One region of the Paraburkholderia sp. EG304 genome, then DNA from elsewhere that is predicted to be linked to it. Evidence: predicted binding sites of a transcription regulator. Region 1 holds the regulator's gene; each other region holds the start of a gene.
What was found. The regulator FNR, encoded in region 1, switches genes on or off when oxygen is low (the NO sensors DNR and NnrR bind a similar motif). The targets are predictions, from matches to a motif close to TTGATNNNNATCAA.
Positions count from the first base shown of each region.

Region 2: a site for FNR is predicted at 3,232-3,245, ahead of ACLFKU_RS36930 (universal stress protein). Genes of this name have one in related genera too.
Region 3: a site for FNR is predicted at 4,227-4,240, ahead of ACLFKU_RS12310 (universal stress protein). Genes of this name have one in related genera too.

Region 1 covers NZ_JBKGUA010000069.1:11,424-17,419, reverse strand. Annotated here, with positions in the region: gene ACLFKU_RS38240 (zinc-dependent alcohol dehydrogenase family protein) at 1-545, shown strand, start outside; gene ACLFKU_RS38235 (universal stress protein) at 672-1,673, shown strand; gene ACLFKU_RS38230 (universal stress protein) at 1,724-2,194, shown strand; gene ACLFKU_RS38225 (PAS domain S-box protein) at 2,228-3,328, opposite strand; gene fnr (fumarate/nitrate reduction transcriptional regulator Fnr) at 3,451-4,233, opposite strand; gene ACLFKU_RS38215 (response regulator) at 4,250-4,657, opposite strand; gene ACLFKU_RS38210 (universal stress protein) at 4,906-5,367, shown strand; gene ACLFKU_RS38205 (universal stress protein) at 5,452-5,919, opposite strand; gene ACLFKU_RS38200 (universal stress protein) at 5,942-5,996, opposite strand, start outside.
Region 2 covers NZ_JBKGUA010000060.1:10,130-16,125, forward strand. Annotated here, with positions in the region: gene ACLFKU_RS36925 (filamentous hemagglutinin N-terminal domain-containing protein) at 1-2,115, opposite strand, end outside; gene ACLFKU_RS36930 (universal stress protein) at 2,504-3,025, opposite strand; gene ACLFKU_RS36935 (AMP-binding protein) at 3,478-5,136, shown strand; gene ACLFKU_RS36940 (AMP-binding protein) at 5,205-5,996, shown strand, end outside.
Region 3 covers NZ_JBKGUA010000008.1:86,396-92,391, reverse strand. Annotated here, with positions in the region: gene tkt (transketolase) at 228-2,309, shown strand; gene ACLFKU_RS12320 (bacterioferritin) at 2,346-2,819, shown strand; gene ACLFKU_RS12315 (hypothetical protein) at 2,866-3,936, opposite strand; gene ACLFKU_RS12310 (universal stress protein) at 4,310-5,272, shown strand; gene ACLFKU_RS12305 (LysR family transcriptional regulator) at 5,298-5,996, opposite strand, start outside.

The DNA of each region.
Region 1 (5,996 bases):
CGGGTCTGATCGGCTACCGCACGTTGAGCATGGCGGGCGACGCCGAACGGATCGGCATCTACGGTTTCGGCGCGGCCGCGCATCTCGTCGCGCAGGTCGCGCGTCACCAGCAGCGCACCGTCTATGCGTTCACGCGTCCCGGCGATCACGCGGCCCAGCAACTCGCGCTGCGCCTTGGCGCGGCATGGGCGGGCGGCAGCGACGAGGCGCCGCCCAGCGAACTCGACGCCGCGCTGCTGTTCGCGCCGGTCGGCGCACTGGTGCCGCTGGCGCTGCAGGCGGTCGCGAAGGGCGGCGTGGTGGTGTGCGGCGGCATTCATATGAGCGACATCCCGTCGTTCCCGTACGCGTTTCTGTGGGGCGAGCGGCGCGTCGTATCGGTCGCCAATCTGACCCGCGACGATGGGCTTGCGTTCATGCGCAGCGCCGCGGAGACCCGGCTAGCGATCGAGACGACCACCTACCCGTTGCGCGACGCGAACCGCGCGCTCGACGATCTGCGCCACGGCAAGCTGACCGGCGCGGCCGTGCTCGCGATCCGCTGATGATTTGCTGACGGGCCATGGTCGCTTGATACAGATCAAGCCGCCCGCCGCGCCGGCGTTCATTATGTAAGCGCGCACCGTTGGGGCCCCGTCACGGGCCGAGGCGCGACGATCCGAGGAAAGCCGATGAACACTGCCGCCGAGCGCAACTCCTTTCACCGCGTGATGATCGCGTCCGCGGGCGGCGCCGGACTGGCGCTCGCCACGCGCATCGCCCAGCAGTTCGTCGCCGCGGACGCGCGCTTTCGTCTCGTCAATATCGTTTGCAATCCGGCCGCGCTTTATCCGACGCTGATGCTCAGCTATCCGGACTGGTGCGAGACGCATCGCGCGATGCTGCACGGTGCGCAGGCTGCGCTGCGCGACGCGGTGATCGCGTTGCACGGCGTCGTCGCGGCGACCGACGCCGAAATCGTCGATCTGACCGCGCTGCATCAGGGCGCGGCCGAAGCGCTCGCTCATACGGCGGCGCAATGGGATGCGGATCTGGTCGCGGTGGCCGCGCATTCGCGCGAACATCGCTGGGGTGGCCGTATCGATCCGGAGGAATTGGTCGCGTCGATCGGACGTCCGGTGCTGTATATGCCGGCGAGGTCGACCGACGCGAGCGATGCCGCGGTGGTGAGCCGCGTGCTGGTCGCGATCGATGGCAGCGACACCGCGCTCGACGCGCTGCGCACCGCGCTCGCGGTCGCGCCGCCCGACTCGTGCATCAAGGTCGTCTACGCGGCCGACGACCGCTTTGCGTGGTGCGAATGGCTGCCGTTCGAAGTCGTGTTGCAGCAGCGAATCGATGTATTGCGGCGCGGTGCGGCGATGCTCGAACAGAGCCGGCGCGCGGCGGAAACCGCGTTGCTCGAGTTCAACGACGATTCCGGCGATGCGTCGACCGCGATTCTCGACGAAGCGCAACGCTGGCACGCGGACCTGATCGTGATGGGTTCGCACGGCATGCGCGGCATGCCGCATCCATTGCCGGGACACGTGACGTCGCGCACGCTGCGTGACGCGGCTTGTCCCGTGCTCGTGTGTCCGCGCGATGCGCCGTCGTTGCGGGCGGATGCGGTGCTGCGTGGCCAGTGGCGGGAGCCGCATCCGGGCAGTGCGGGCGGGCCTTTTTATCTGTAGCAGGGGCGCGCCACGCGCGTTGACAAATCCAACCTCAGTGGAGAATCGGCATGTACCAACATATCCTCGTCGCGCTAGACGGCAGCACTTTCTCGAAACGCGCGCTGAAAGAAGCGGTGAATCTCGCCGCGTTGACGAAGGCCGTCGTGCATCCGGTTTATGTAGTCGACAAGACGCCGATCTTTTCCTATGCCGGCTATTACGACCCGCTCGCGCTAGTCGAAGCATTGCGCCAGGACGGCCACTCGGTGCTCGAGGAGGCCGAGCAGGCCTGCGCCGCCGCCGATGTGCGTTGCCGGCCCGCGATGATCGAGTCGGAGAGCCTGTCCGACGACGTCGCCACGATCGTGTTGCGCCACGGCGAGCAGGTCCACGCTGATCTGCTCGTGCTCGGCACGCATGGGCGGCGCGGCGTGCGGCGCCTCGTGATCGGCAGCGTGGCGGAGCGGGTGCTGCGTTTCTCGACCTGTCCGGTGTTGCTGATGCGCGAGCAGATCGGCGAGGAAGCGCCCGAGGAGTAATCCCCGGTAGCGGCGCGCGGCGGCGTGTGAGCACTACACGAGCGCGTCGGCTGGTAGCTGGATCGAGATCCTGAAACCGTGGCCGGGCGAGCTGGTGAACGACACGTTGCCGCGCAACTGCCGCACCCGTTCGCGGATGCCAAGCAGCCCGAATGAAGTTGTTCCCTGCGACTGATCCAGCGCGACACCCACGCCGTCATCGTCGATATCGAGCGATACGGTCGGGCCCGCGCAGATCATGTCGATGCGTACGCGCCTCGCCTTGGCGTGCCGCGCGACGTTCGTCAACGCCTCCTGAACGATGCGAAACAGCGCCGTTGCCGCGAATTCGCCGCATACCGGCTCGGCCGGTTCGAGATGCACGCTCGAGCGCACGTTGTAGCGTTTCGTGAAGTCTTCGGCCAACCAGTCGAGCGCGGCGGCGAGTCCGAGGTCGTCGAGCAGCGGAGGGCGCAGATCGGCGGCGATGCGCCGCAGCGAAGCGGCCATCCAGTCGATCTGCTTTTGCAGCTCATGCGTTTGCGCCGCAAGCGGCTCGGTGTCGGCTTGCTGATTCAGCTTCGCTTCGAGCAGCGCGACGCTCATTTTCAGCGCCGTCAGCCGTTGGCCGAGATCGTCGTGCAGTTCGCGTGCAATACGTTTCTGCTCGTTTTCACGGGCGATCTGCGTGTGCGTGGATACCTGACTCGCGCGTTCGAGTTCCGCGAGACGCATACGCTCGGTCAGATCGCGGGTGACCTTGGCAAAGCCGAGCAGCGCGCCCGACGCATCGTGCACGGCGGAAACGACCACGTTGGCCCAGAAACGCGAACCGTCGCGACGCACACGCCACCCTTCGTCCTCGGCGCGGCCGACGGTTGCGGCGGTTTCCAGTTCGCGAGCGGGCTTGCCGGCCGCGATGTCTTCCGGGGTATAGAACTTCGAGAAATGCTGGCCGACGATTTCTTCGGGCGTGTAGCCCTTGATGCGCTGTGCGCCGGGATTCCAGCTGGTTACGCGGCCGGCGGGGTCGAGCATGAAGATCGCGTAGTCCTGTACCGCTTCGACCAACATGAAATAGCGATCCTCGACGGACACGTCCGACCCGGACGCAACACTGGTGAAGCAGGAAGACTCGCCGCTCGATAGACCCATCGCTCCTCCGGGCGGCCACGCAAGGTCGCGTACCGCAACGCACTGAGTTATATCAGTTCAGGAGCGCCGGTTCCACCCGGCATGTCCCGCGAACGAACGTGAGGCGAGCGCCGCGCCGACGCTCAAACCCGAGCCAGTCGTTCCGGGTCTTCGATGCGGATCGTTTTGCCGTTCGCCTTGACGAGGCGTTCGCGCTGGAACTTCGAGAACATCCGGCTCACCGTTTCGAGCTTCATGCCCAGAAAGCAGCCGATTTCCTCGCGCGTCATGCGCAGATGAAACTCCGCGGCCGAAAAGCCGCGCGCCTTGAAGCGCTTCGACAGATTCAGCAGGAACGTCGCGACGCGCTGCTCGGCGGTCATCGTCCCGAGCAGCATCATCTGGCTCGATTCGCGCACGATCTCGCCGCTCATCATCTGATAGATGTGATGCTGCATCGGTTTGATCTCGCGACAGATCGCCTCTAGCTGCGCGAACGGAATGATGCACACGACGCTATCTTCGAGCGCGATCGCATCGCAATTCTGCTTGCCCTCGCCGATGCCGTCGAGGCCAAGCGAGTCGCCCGCAATCTGGAAGCCGGTCACATGCTCGCGGCCGTCGCGATGCATGACCACGGTTTTGAATGAGCCGGCGCGTATCGCGTAGATGCTTTGAAACTCGTCGCCCGCGCGATACAGCGCGTCGCCGCGTTTGATCGAGCGCGTCGAGCAGATCAACGCGTCGAGCCGGCTCAGTTCGTCCGGCGTCAGCTCGGGCGGCATGCAGATCGCGCGCATCGCGCAGGTGGAGCAGCGCGTGACGGCGTGGCGTGCCGCCGCGGTGCTGGGCGCGACGTGGATCGGTACGACGTGCGAGGTGCGAGGCGCGTCGTGGCGGGGTTCACGGACTGCGGCAACTTGCATGATCGGCTCCTGGCGGTCAGACCCGATGCGCACGGCGCGCATAGGCAATCGCTTCGATGGCGCGGCAGGCGAGCTCGAACTCCGAGGTCTTGTCGAAGAAGAAGTCGGCGCCCGCCGCTTCGCACGCGCGGCGAAACGCCGTCGCGTCATGATTGGTCAGCACGATGCTGACGATGGACGGCCGCGCCCGCGACAGCGCAGCGAGCAGCAGCAGGTCGGTCTTGCCCGAGAAACACGGGTCCAGCACCGCGACATCGGCGCGACTCGCGACGATGTCGTCGAACGCGTGCTCGACGCCCGCGGACTCGCCGGCGATTTCGATGCCGGGAATCAGCGCGATCAGGCAAGCAAGCCGGCGCCGGACCTCGGTCGCATCGTCGACGAGAAAAACTCTCGATAAGGTGGCTGACGGGGGGCTGTCCATACCGACCAGTATTGGCGACCTAACCTTGGAAATATATCGGCGGCGCTTTAAGCGGTGCTAGGAGTTCAGGCAGTGGTTGTAGGAATATTCCTAGTGGCTTGCTGGCGATGCCGTCCAGCGGCGGCGACGCCGAGCGGCGGCCCGTTGACCTGCGTCAAGCCGCGTGGCGGCGCGCGCTTCACACTGTCGGTGCAAACGCGCGACGGCGCCACTTCGGGTCATGCCAGCGCTTTCACAGGGAGTCCGACATGTATGCACGAATTCTGGTTGCACTCGACGACAGTCCCAGCGCGCAGCGCGCCTTCGCCGAGGCGCTGAAGCTCGCGAAGCTGACGGGCGCCACGCTCGAAGCCTGCTGCGTGGTGGGGCACGGCAAGTGGTCGAACAATGCCGACGTGGCTTTCGAGCCGGAGCCGGCGAGCGCGGCGCAAGATTTCGCCAGCCGCGCGCTCGATGGGCCGCGCGAGCTGTTGCGCGAGGCGCAGGTGCCGGGCGGCGTGCGGGTGATCGACGCTTACGCTGAAAACGTGTCGGCGGTACTCGCGCGCGTCGCCGACGAAATCCAGGCCGATCTGATCGTGATGGGCACGCATGGCCGCCATGGCGTGCAGCGCTTTCTGCTCGGCAGCGTCGCGGAGTCGCTGGTACGGGCGACCGACATACCGGTGCTGATCGTGCGGCATGACGAACAAGGCCACCCGCGGCCCTGAAGCGCCGCGCCGCGCAGCAGCCAGTTTCTAGCGGCTCAGGTGAGTCCGCTCAGGTGAGTCCGCTGTCGGCGCTCGCGGGGCTGACTAACCGCGCGTCGCGCTGCTCGCCTGGGCGGGAATCATTAGCACCGGGCAACAGGCGCGGCGCAGCACGCGCTCGGCGACGCTGCCGAGCATCAGCCGTTGAAACCCGCGGCGGCCATGCGTGCCCATCACGATCGCGTCGGCGTGCCATTCGCGCGCCGTTTCGACGATCCGATGCGCGACGTCTTCGCCGGTGATCGAGGCTTCGACGGTGCGGGCCGTGCCCGTGACCCCGCGCGCGCTCATCCGGCTCTGGGCGTCGGCCGTGATCCGCTTGCCTTCCTCGATGAACGCGTCCTCGATCGTGGAAGGGTCGAAGCCGGGCGCGTCGTAAGCGATGATGGGTACGTCGATCACGTACAGCGGCATCAGCTCGGCGCCCGATTCGGCGGCGAGGGTCAGCGCGGCGTCGAACGCACGCGAGGCGGTGGCGCTGCCGTCGAGCGCGACGAGTAGGCGGTGAAACATGGCGGCTCCTTAAGCGCGCACTTCAGTGCGACAACAGCACCGGCACGGTCATCGACTCGAGCATCGTGCGAGTCGCG
Region 2 (5,996 bases), on a different contig from region 1:
TGGATTTCCGGCGCTGCCCCGGCAGTATCCTTGAAGCAGCGTTGTGCTGGTCGAGTACGACTGTTCGATCGTGCCCGAGTTGTGGTCGACGAGGCCTCCAGCGCCGTGGTTGATATAGCTCAGGGAGTTCAGTGGGCCACTCGAGAAAGACTGGGCGATAAGGCCGCTATTCTCACCCGCGATACCGCCCAGGTTGCCACCCGCGGTCAACGAGACGCTGCTGGCGGAACGCAAGATTGTGCCGGCATTCACTCCCACTAGGCCGCCGGCTGTCGTGTAGTCGACTCCGGAGGAACCTGCGTTAGTGGAAAGGTTGCCGGCCGCGTTCACGCGAATGATCGTCCCGCTGTTCGTGCCGGCAAGCATCCCCATATTGCCGTAAGCAGGTACGCCGAACGGCCCCGGGCCTGAAACGCCATTGCCCTGGACGGTCAGATTCCGCACGACGCCCATGCTGCCGACGGCGCCGAACATGCCCACTAGAGGCGGGGCGTATGGGTCGGCAGGCACCCAGGGTTGCAGCGTCAGTGGACTCACCGTATGGCCTTGTCCGTCGAATTGCCCGATGAACGGCGTAACGCTGTTGCCCAGCGGGGCATATGACCCGTCGCTCGTCGCGCTTGCATTGATATCCTTGCCGAGCGCGTAGTTGCCGGCGAGGTCGGCGACAACGCTCTTCAGATCGTCGAGCGAATTGACTAGTTTGTAGGCAGTGCTTTGCGTCAGCAGTCCGCTGTACGGACCTGGCATCCACGTCGTATTGATGAGTTGCGTGCCGGCACTGTACGTCCCGTTGGTGTCGTAGAAAGCGCTGATGGCGCCCGTGCTTCTCGACCAGTCGAGTCTGCCGAGGTTGGTGACGCTGCCGCCGTTGTCGATGCCGGATGCGTCGGCGCGCAACGTCAGATTGCCAGCACCGGTGTTGGCGATGGTCGTACCCGTCGCCACCGACACGTCGTGGTGCGCGGCCAGCGTCAGCGAAGCCGGACCGGACCAGCGCAGGCTCGACGCGACGCCCAGGTCGCCCGTCGCGCCGTTGGCGCCCGTGGTCGTGACATCAACCGAGGCGCCGGCGTTCAGGCTGCGGCGCAACGCATGCGCGGCAGGATCATCGATCGTGAAAGCGGGCGTCGAGAGATTCCATTGGCCTGCATCGACCACCGCGTGGCTGCCGAACGCCAGTTGTGCCGCTTCGGTATCGACGGTTCCGCCGCTGCCGGCCGCGTTGCTCGCGACGATCGTGCCGTCCTGCTCGACACGGCCTCCATCGGCGACGAGCCAGACGTGCCCGTCGCGGCTGGCCGTGCCGGTTGCACGGACGCGCGTGCCGCTGCCTGCGAGCGCATATACGTTGCCGTCGGCGGCCTGCAGGCTGATCTGCGCGGCTGTAATTCGCCCCTTGTTGATGACCGTGCCCTGACTGCCCGTCTGCACGAACACTTGTCTGCTGCTGCCCGAATCCTGCAGGAGTACCTGCCCGCCGGCGGCCAGTTCCGCCGTCCCGTTGGGCGCGGACACGCTACCGGCGTTGATAACTGCACCGCGGGCAATCAGGAACACATCGCCGCCGCTGGAACTGATCCTGCCGAGGTTGGTGACGCTTGCATCGGAGTCGCCCGACAGTGTGAGCGCGCCGCTGCCTTTCATGAAGGCGTCGTTGCAGATATTCAGCGTGGTCGCGACGAAGCGTCCGCCGGTTGTCACCACGCCCGACGGCCCCACGACGATGCCCTGCGGATTGATCACATAGAGGCTGCCCGTTGCACTGAGCCGGCCCAGGATGGCCGAAGGTGAGCCCCCGGTCACCCGGTTCAGCGTCGCGCCCGAGCCGTTGTCGAACGTCACGCTGTTGTTCCTGCCAACGGAAAAGCTGTTCCAGTCGATCACACCGCGCGTCGAACCTGGTTGGGTGATCAGGAGACCATTCCGTTGGCTGGCTATCGTGCCCGCACCGGCGACATAGGTGCCGCCTTGTGGAAGGACGCCCGCTGCGAGCGTCGTGTGTGTAAAGGAAAGCCCGGTGAGCGAGATACTGACGGCGAGCCACAGACGTCCGTCTGACCGCCCGCGATGGAGCGCGCGTCGCGCGGGCCGAGGTAGTTCTGACCGTGACATACATCCCCCTTTCCGCGAGAGGCGCGGAATGGTGCCGATGACCCCGCAGAGCCGACCGGAAACACCTGAGTCCCAGCCTCTGAAGAATAGTCGCGCGCCGAACAGTCTGATTGATGTACGTCAACGAATCAGGGGCCAGGAGAGTCGCCGTTCAGGCCATGCTCTCGAACGTCCTCACGGTCTTCACGATAACGATCGTGACGAAGACCGACGTTTGGCGTAATTGGTTCGGTCTTGGCGGTCTTAGCGTGTGGAGGAACTCATTTCGCTTCCGGAAAATTAACCAAATAGCTTCCGCTTTGGTTGGATTCCCGGGTGAAAATAGCGCCTCGGCGCCGGGGTTCTTTACTCAAATAACTTCCAAGATCCACTACCACGACCTATTGAGCTAACGGGCTTGCTCGCGCATGCGCAGTGAAAACCCAACCTCATGAAACACATTCACCGCTATCCTTTCTCGATCAGTATGCTGCATTGGCTGCTGGCCGTCGCACTGATTGGCAATCTGATCATAGCCGCTACTCCTTTCATAGGAGGCCGGAACAACAAGAATCGAGCACTGACACATCCGCGCAAGAGGCTCAGATATCGTTCCCTCCAGCCAGCCGAGTAAGCGCCGGTTCTGCCGCGTGCCAACGACAAGTAGATCGGCCTGCCATGTCCGGGCGGCTTCGAGCAGTGCGTGTGCGACATCCCACCCCTCTATGGAAAGATCCATCACCTCCGTGTCGACGACTGTCTTGCCGACCGAAATGACGGTCTTTGCGCGGGTCACCGCGTCTTCGGCACCGCATAGTAGCTCGTCGTGCACCGAGCTGAGGTCGACTCCGACGAGCGGATCCAACAGGATCAGCCGGCGTGGATCTTCGGCAACGCTTACGATTCGCACGTGTGCCCCTGGCGCAGCAATACCGCGAGAGCATAGGCCGCAGCATGCAAAGAGGCCGACGAAGCGTCTACGGCAATGAGAACGCGACCGACTTCGTCGTGGTCATCGTGGTTTGAAGTGGCAGTGCTCATGATGCAATCTCCGAGGTGGTGCATTGCGGACTGGTATTTTTCGATCGCGGCCGTTGGCAAGGCCGCGGATCAATCTATTCCCTGACTGATTCCACATTGATCCAGGTCAAACCGCTCACCCACGGGTATTGCTGTAATTCGAAGACATCGGAACTGGGCACTTCGCGCTCCAGTAGATTCCGATTGCGGGGGAAGGACCGTCGACGTGATGCAGATCTCTATCGGACTCAATGCACGAGGCTGTCCCGTAGCCTTGACGCACGTCAATTTCTCATCGCAAACGAACCCTATGCTCGATCCATAGTCACGAATGTCTCCCAATCCGGTAAGGCTCGATCGACCATGAACTGCCCCAACACGGCGGACGTCCCCTCCTGCGAGCCGCATGTCACGGAGATCGATGCCAGAAGCGTTCGAACATTGCCTGAAATGTTCGAGGCGGCCTGCACCAAGTACGCTAGGCGCCCCGCATTCAGCTCGTTCAATCACGCGCTCGAATACCGGGACGTCGCGCAATATGCGCACCGCTTTTCCGCCTTCCTGGTCAACGAACTGAAGCTCGAGTCCCTCGATCGCGTGGCACTTATCCTGCCGAACGGCCTACCCTATGTTGTGGCCTTCTATGGAGCGCTCGACGCTGGGCTCGTGGTTGTCAATGTCAACCCGCTGGCCACACCGCGTGAGATTCAAATCCAGCTCGCCACTGCGGCGGTTTCAGCGATCGTCGTATTGGAGAATTTTGCCTACAAACTGGACGACATCCTTGATGAGAAGCTGGCGAACGCGGTCATATCCGTCGCAGCGGGCGATCTGCTACCGCTGCCCACGCGCACCGCGATTGATTTTCTGCAGCGCGTTGTACGTCGCTCGATTCCACCGACTAAAAGGCAATACCGGACATTCAGAGCCGCTCTTTCGCGCCGTGACTCGAACGAGCGACATCTCCCCCCGGCCGGCCTCGACGATGTTGCACTGCTGCAATACACCGGAGGAACGACGGGCACGCCGAAATGCGCGATGCTCACGCACAGTAACCTCAGTTCGAACGTTGCTCAGATTTGCGCATGGCTTGGTGCGTCGTTCTGTTCCCCGCAGCAGATCATTCTCACGCCGCTGCCGCTCTTTCATATATTCGCGTTAACCGCCAGCCTGCTGACGTTTGTCGAAATCGGCGCGCACAATGTTCTCGTAATCGATCCGCACGATCTCGCCGGGCTCATACGAACTTTGCGCCGCACGCGGCCCACCGCGCTGTTAGGTGTGAATACGCTCTTCAATGCCCTTCTCGCCGCACCACGTTTCAAGACGCTCGACTGGTCACGCCTCACCCTCGTGATCGGCGGCGGCTCACCGATTCAGGCTGACGTCGCAGAACGATGGCAGACAGCAACGGGAGTACCGCTCATCGAAGGGTATGGGCTAACCGAAGCATCGCCAGTCGTCTGTGCCAATCCGACCAATGCGAAGCACTTCTCGGGATCAGTGGGTTATCCGTTGCCTTCAACCGAACTCAGCATCCGCGATGACGCCAATGCGCCGGTCGACACGGGTGTGATCGGAGAAGTCTGGGTCCGAGGTCCTCAGGTCATGCGCGGCTACTGGATGAACCCCGCGGAGACCGCCGAGGTCATCTCGACTGATGGTTGGCTTCGCACGGGGGACGTTGGGTACCTTACACCCGCCCACACGCTCGTGCTGGTGGATCGCAAGAAAGACGTGGTGATCGTGTCTGGCTTCAAGGTCTATCCCTCGGAAGTCGAGGCCGTGGTGTCCTCGCTGCCGGGCGTAAGCGCCGCAGCGGTAGTCGGAGTGCCGGATGAACGGACCGGACAGGCCGTGAAGCTGTTCGTCGTCCCACCCTCGAAGGATCTGACTGCCGAAATCGTGCTGCAACACTGCCGGGCCAATTTGAGCGCCTACAAGATTCCCCGATTCATCGAGTTCCGCGACACCTTGCCTCTGAACCAGCTCGGCAAGGTACTCCGACGCGCGCTGACTTGAAGGACCTGAAGTGTTCTTCTCGCTCTCACGCCCCTGCTGGCATCCTGACACTGATGCGGTCAAGTGATATGAGTGATGACCTCACCAGCCGTTCACCGGCCCACGCGCAGCGGTTGCTCGAAATAGTCGGCGCTTTCGCCGCGGAGATGAGTCCAGCGGGACACAAGCCGCGGGACGTCACGTTGAGTAGCCAGTTCGAACGAGATCTTGGCCTGGACAGTCTTGCACGTGCCGAACTGCTGACCCGCATCGAGGACACACTCGGCGTGCATTTTCCGCTTGCATCGTTCGGGCAGGCGACGACGCCCGCCGATTTACTGCGCGCACTCGCAGGAGAAGCATCCGGGCGATCCGAGGGAGTTATCGGCACGGTCGAGCTTCCAGCGCCGAGCGGTGCGCTGGACCCGCCGATTGACGCACAAACGTTGATCGACGCACTGCAGTGGCACGTGTCCCGACGAACCGAGCACACTCACATCGTGTTTCTCGACGAGGACGCATCTTCACATACGATGACGTATGCGGGGCTGTACGAGGCCGCGCTGCGGGTATCGCACGGGCTGCGCCGGCTCGGCGTCAATCCCGGAGATACCGTCGCACTGATGCTGCCCACAGGCATCGACTATTTCGCGTGCTTTGCGGGCATCATGCTCGTCGGCGCAATCGTCGTACCGGTGTATCCGCCAGTACAGTCGGCACGGATCGACGATCACTTGAGGCGCCACGCGGCCATTCTCTCGGATGCGCGCGCGCGTGTGATGATCGTGCCCTCGCATGCGCTCGGAGCAAGCCTTCTGGCCAAGGCCCGCATCCCGGTGTTACGCGAGATCGTCGCAATGCATCAACTCATGGGCGAAACG
Region 3 (5,996 bases), on a different contig from region 1:
GCGTGCAGAGTTGCGCGGTTAGGCGCATCATCTGTGGGCTTCGCCGCGATTTTCCCGCGCGCTTTCGGCAGTAACTTCGGCACGTGTGCGGTTCCACGTGCGGCTTCGCGTCCCTGGGGACACGCCTGGACGCGCGCGTTTTCCATGTCGACACGATGCGCCGATCCGTCCGCGCGCTCAGCGGTGTGCGTCGGCCGTCTCCCGAATTGCCGAACAAGGAGCGTCCCATGCAAAACGATCCCTCCCTCGACCAGTTGTGCATCAACACGATCCGCACGCTGTCGATGGACGCCGTGCAGAAGGCCAATTCCGGCCACCCCGGCACGCCGATGGCGCTCGCGCCGATCGCCTATCACCTGTGGCAACACCATCTGCGCTACGACCCTGACGAGCCGCTGTGGCCGAATCGCGACCGCTTCGTGCTGTCGGTCGGGCATGCATCGATGCTGCTGTATTCGCTGCTGCATCTGGCCAACGTGAAAGCCGTCGACGAACACGGCAAGCCGACCGGCGCGCCGGCCGTGTCGCTCGACGACATCCAGCATTTCCGCCAGATCGACAGCAATACGCCGGGCCACCCCGAGTACCGGATGACGACCGGCGTCGAGACCACCACGGGACCGCTTGGCCAGGGGCTCGGCAATAGCGTCGGCATGGCGATGGCCGCGCGCTGGTACGAGAACCACTTCAACCGCGCGGACGCGCCGCTGTTCGATTACCGCGTGTACGCGCTGTGCGGCGACGGCGACATGATGGAAGGCATCTCGCACGAGGCGGCCTCGCTGGCGGGGCATCTGAAGCTGTCGAACCTGATCTGGATTTACGACAGCAACCGCGTGACGATCGAAGGCCATACCGACCTCGCGTACAGCGACGACGTAGCGAGCCGCTTTCACGGCTATAACTGGCACACACTGAACGTCGGGGACGCGAACGACACCGCCGCGTTCGAAAAGGCGCTGATCGAGGCGAAGAGCGTGACCGACCGGCCGACTTTGATCGTGGTTCACAGCATCATCGGCTGGGGCGCGCCGCACAAGCAGGACACCGCGTCCGCGCACGGCGAAGCGCTCGGCGTCGACGAAGTCGCGCTGGCCAAGAAGTTTTACGGCTGGCCCGAGGACAAGTTCTTCTACGTGCCCGAGGGCGTGCACGAACGTTTCGCGCAAGGCATCGGCGCGCGCGGCAAGGCGGCGCGCGAACAATGGCAGGCGAAGTTCGACAGCTACAAGAAGCAGTACGCGGATCTCGCGCGCGAATTCACGCAGATGCAGGCGCACGAATTGCCGCAGGGCTGGGACAACGACATCCCGAGCTTCGACGCGGACCCGAAGGGCATCGCGACGCGCGAATCGTCGGGCAAGGTGCTCAATGCGATTGCCGCGCGCGTGCCGTGGATGATCGGCGGCGCGGCGGACCTGTCGCCGTCGACGAAAACCAACCTGAAGTTCGAAGGCGCCGGCAGCTTCCAGGCGGATAGCTATGGCGGCCGCAATCTGCACTTCGGCATTCGCGAACATGTGATGGGCGCGGTGGTCAACGGGCTTGCGCTTTCGAATCTGCGTGCGTACGGCTCGACGTTCCTGATCTTCAGCGACTACATGAAGCCGCCGATCCGCCTGTCCGCGATCATGGAAGTGCCGGCCATCTATGTGTTCACGCACGATTCGATCGGCGTCGGCGAAGACGGTCCGACGCATCAGCCGATCGAGCAGCTCGCATCGTTGCGCGGCGTGCCCGGCCTCACGGTGCTGCGTCCCGGCGATGCGAACGAAGCGGCCGAAGCATGGCGGGTCGCGCTGACGCAGCCGCATCGGCCGGCGTGCATCGTCGTGTCGCGCCAGCCGCTGCCGACGCTCGACCGCAGCCGCTATGCGTCAGCGAGCGGCGTCAAGCGCGGCGCGTACGTGCTTGCCGATGCGCCCGATGGCAAGAAGCCCGAGGTGATCCTGATGGCGACCGGCAGCGAGCTGTCGATCTGCGCCGACGTGTACGAGAAGCTGAAGAGCGAGGGCATCGCGGCGCGCGTCGTGTCGATGCCGTCGTGGGACATCTTCGAGCGCCAGGACGGCGCGTATCAGGAGTCGGTGCTGCCGGCGGACGTCGAGGCGCGCGTCGCGGTCGAGCAGGCTGCGTCGCTCGGTTGGGATCGGTATACGGGGCGGCTCGGCGCGCAGGTCGTCATGCATACGTTCGGCGCGTCGGCGCCGATTGCGGATCTGAAGAAGAAGTTCGGTTTCACGCCTGATGCGGTGTATCAGGCGGCGAAGCAGCAGATCGAGCGGGTGAAGAAGGGGAAGGGTGCTTGAGCGTGCGGCGACGGTTTGAGTGAAAGGAGAGTTCAAATGGCCGAGATCAATAAGGAGGACGTGGTTGCGGTGCTGAACCGGATTCTCGAATCCGAGTTGGCCGGCGTCGTCCGATATACGCACTATTCGTTCCTTGTTTTCGGATTCGGACGCATCCCGATCAGGGAGTGGTTGCGCGCTCAGGCGGATGAATCGTTGCTGCACGCGCAGCAGGCGGGCGAATGGATCACCACGCTGGGCGCCTATCCGTCGCTGGCGATCGGTCCTCTGCTCGACTCGCATACCTTCGATATCGCTTCGATCCTTCGCGAGTCGTTGCAAGCCGAGAATGTCGCGTTGCAGTTGTATCGCGACCTGCTGGCGCTGGTGGAAGACCGCTCGGTGGCACTCGAGGAGTTCGCCCGTCAGATGATCCACGTAGAAGAGATGCACGCGGGCGAGGTCGACAAGATGCTGCGCCGCCCGGGGGAAATGATGACGTCGGAGGAACGGCAAGCGCCCCCGGCTTGATCGTGGACGGCCCTGTGCGATGAGCGGGGCATCGCAGAGGGGCCGCTCAGGCGTCGCGTTTCGCGTAGATCTCGTAGTCGACGCCATTCGTCACCACTACGCCGGGCTCCGGGTAAGCGGTGCCGAACAGGTAACTCAGCGCCGAGCCGACCGACTTCGCGCCGGCGAGCCGCTCGTAGATGAACATGCCGTAGTTCGGGTCCAGCAGGATGAAGAAGTCACCCGGATGCCAGTAGAGGGCGACTGCGTGTCCCGAGTCTTCGTTGCCATTCTGCATGCCGAACCCGAGCGTCATTGCACGGCCGATCGAGAAGTCCGTCGGCGCGGGGTTCGTCACATCCTCGATCGCCGCTAGCAGTGAACCATACTGCTTCATCGGGCTCTTCTGCAGCAGCGCGATGCCGCCGAACTTCCTTTTCTTCGGAAATTTCGCGTCGATGTTTTTCGTGAAGGCGGCGAAGCTACTCTTGTGAGTGTCCGAGAGTGACGGCGCTGTTGCCTGCACCGGTGCCTCCAGTGCATTGTGTCTCTCCAGGACCCTCTCCGAAAGCTGATCGAGCTGAAGCACTGTGAGCACCGCCGGCGGTGTTTTCAACTGCGGAAAAATCTTCTGCAGCTTGGCGCCGTAGCCGATCTGCACCTGGTGTGCCTCACCGAGGTACATGTGGTCGTTGTAATCGCTAATCAGTTGCTGGTACACGTCAGACATCAATTGATAGTCATTGACGTACTTGTCGTAGGCCTGATCGTAGGCAGCCTTGTTGCTCTGCTTCTGCACATTCGCGAGATCGATGTAGTGGTTGGTGATCTTGTCGAAGCTGGCCCAGGCGTACCCCTGCCGCTTCGCCTGCCCCTGCCGCCGCGTATGGTAGTCGTAGCTAGCCTTGGCGTTTTTCTCCGGGTTGGGGCCGAAGCGCGGCCGCCCGCCCTGCAACACGCGCCGGATCCAGTCCACGCAAACGCCATGACAGTAGCCATTGTCGGGCGAGTAGCCCGCGACTGGCAACGCACCGGTTTTCGCGTTCGCCTTGCGCTGCGGCTCGGACATATTGAAGTTCTCGAGCTGGCCGCGGCCGAGCTCCTTGAGCTGCGTGATGATTGTTTGCCGGTCGGGCATGGTCGGAGTTCCTGAAGAGATAACAGCAGACGAGCTGTGCTCGTGGGTGGTCGGAACGCACCTCAGAGCAGTACATTCAATCCCGAACGGCTAGCTTTAGAAGGGTAATTTGCCAGGACCGGAATGCAAGGTCGACGGCATTGGGGATTTCAGCGGGCTAAATGACGTGTGTTGTGTGGGATCTCGCGCAGACAGAAACGTCCTCGTGGCCAGGTCCAACCCTGTCGCATCTGCAGGAACTGGCCTCCTGGAATCGACGCCGCGCCTAATCGACCATCGGCCCGCAGCAGTTGATCCTGATCAACCAACCACGAGTCTTCGGCAGTAGGATGGTGATCGGAACGCCGCCAAAACTGCGAGTACGGAGCCAACCATGAATTCTCTCCATTCACGCGACGCCATCTCGACGCTGCCGCGCAGAGTGTTGATCGCAGTCGATTCATCGGAAGCCTCTCGACAGGCGCTCGACTACGCGCGAAACCTCCTTCCCGCCGGATGCGACGTCCGCCTCGTGAGCGTGGCCGAGAATCCCCATACGCTTTTTCCGACGGGCCGGCGCGTCGGCCACATGCTGGACCTGGCGCGCGACGAATTGCTCCGCGATGCGGTCGAGGCGCTCGAACGAGCGACACGATCGCTAGCCGCGTGTGATGCCCGTATCGACTCAGAAGTCATCGACCTCGCGAAACGCGGTAACGACGTCGTGGATGCCCTGATCGATGCGGCCGACACATGGAGAGCCGATCTGATGGTGGTAGGCGCGCGTCAACATCAAGGCTTGCAGCGTTGGGCCGAGGGTACGGTGTCCGAACGGCTGACGAGACGTCTGCGCTGCCCGATGCTGGTCGTCCCGCAGAGCTACAGCACGACACATAGCGAGCTGCCCGAGCGCATCCTGTTCGCGGTCGATGGAAGTTCTCAGTCGATGTCCGCGTTGCAGTACGGCATACGGTTCGCTACGTCCGGCACCGAATTGCGAGCGGTTTATGTGATCGATCGCGCGGTGCGACTCTCCGATTGGATCCCCATCGATTCGCTCGAGGACTCGTTCGTCGGCGAAGGCAACGAGGCAATAGCCGCTGCGGAGCCGATTCTGGCGCGCGTGTCGGCGCGGGTCTCGACGGCGCTCGTCAGGACGAACCGAACCGACGATGACGTTGCGCATGCGATCGTGCGCGAGGCGGGCGGCTGGGAGGCGCAACTGATCGTGATGGGTACGCATGGCAGGCGCGGCATCACACGCTGGATACTTGGCAGCGTCGCTGGGCGGGTCCTGCAAATCACGCAAACGCCAATTCTGCTGATCCACGCGAGCGACGCCACTGCCGCATCATGAGCGCGTAGCGCCGTAACGGCGTGCGCTACAGCGCCGCGTTCAGGCGCGTCCGTTTCGTATTCGGCAACGGCTCGTGCTGCATCGGCCCCTTGATCAGCTCGCTCATCGCATCGCGGATCCAGCGGTTGGCCGGCTCGTGATGAAAGCGCGGATGCCAGTGCAGATAAAAGTCGTACTTGGGCGCGGGGAAGGGTAGCGGCAGCAGCTTGACGTTCACGAACTCCGCGAAGCGCCGCCCGACCGCCTGAGGCACCGCTGCAATCATGTCCGAGCCGGCGACGACGAACGGCACGCCGATAAAACGCGGCACGCTGAAGCGCACGTTGATGCGAATCCCGAGGCGTTCGTGCGTACGAGCGAGCACGTCCTGCTCGCGGCCTTCGGGATGCACCATCACGTGCGCGGCCGCGCGGTACTGATCGAGCGACAGCGTGTCGCCGATTTCCGGATGATCTTCGCGCGCGATACACACGTACGAATGCCGGTACAGCGCTTTGCGCTTCAGCGACTCGCTGTTCAAACCCGGAAAGTAGCCGATCGCGAGATCGACGTCGCCGCTCGCCAGACCTTCTTCCAACTCCGGCATGCTGAGCGCGACCGTCTTGATGCTCACGTGCGGCGCGGTCTTGTCGAGAAAGTTCTGCAGGCGCGGCAGGAACACCATTTCGCCGATGTCCGACATACACAGCACGAAGCTGCGCGACGACTCGGCCGGACGGAATTC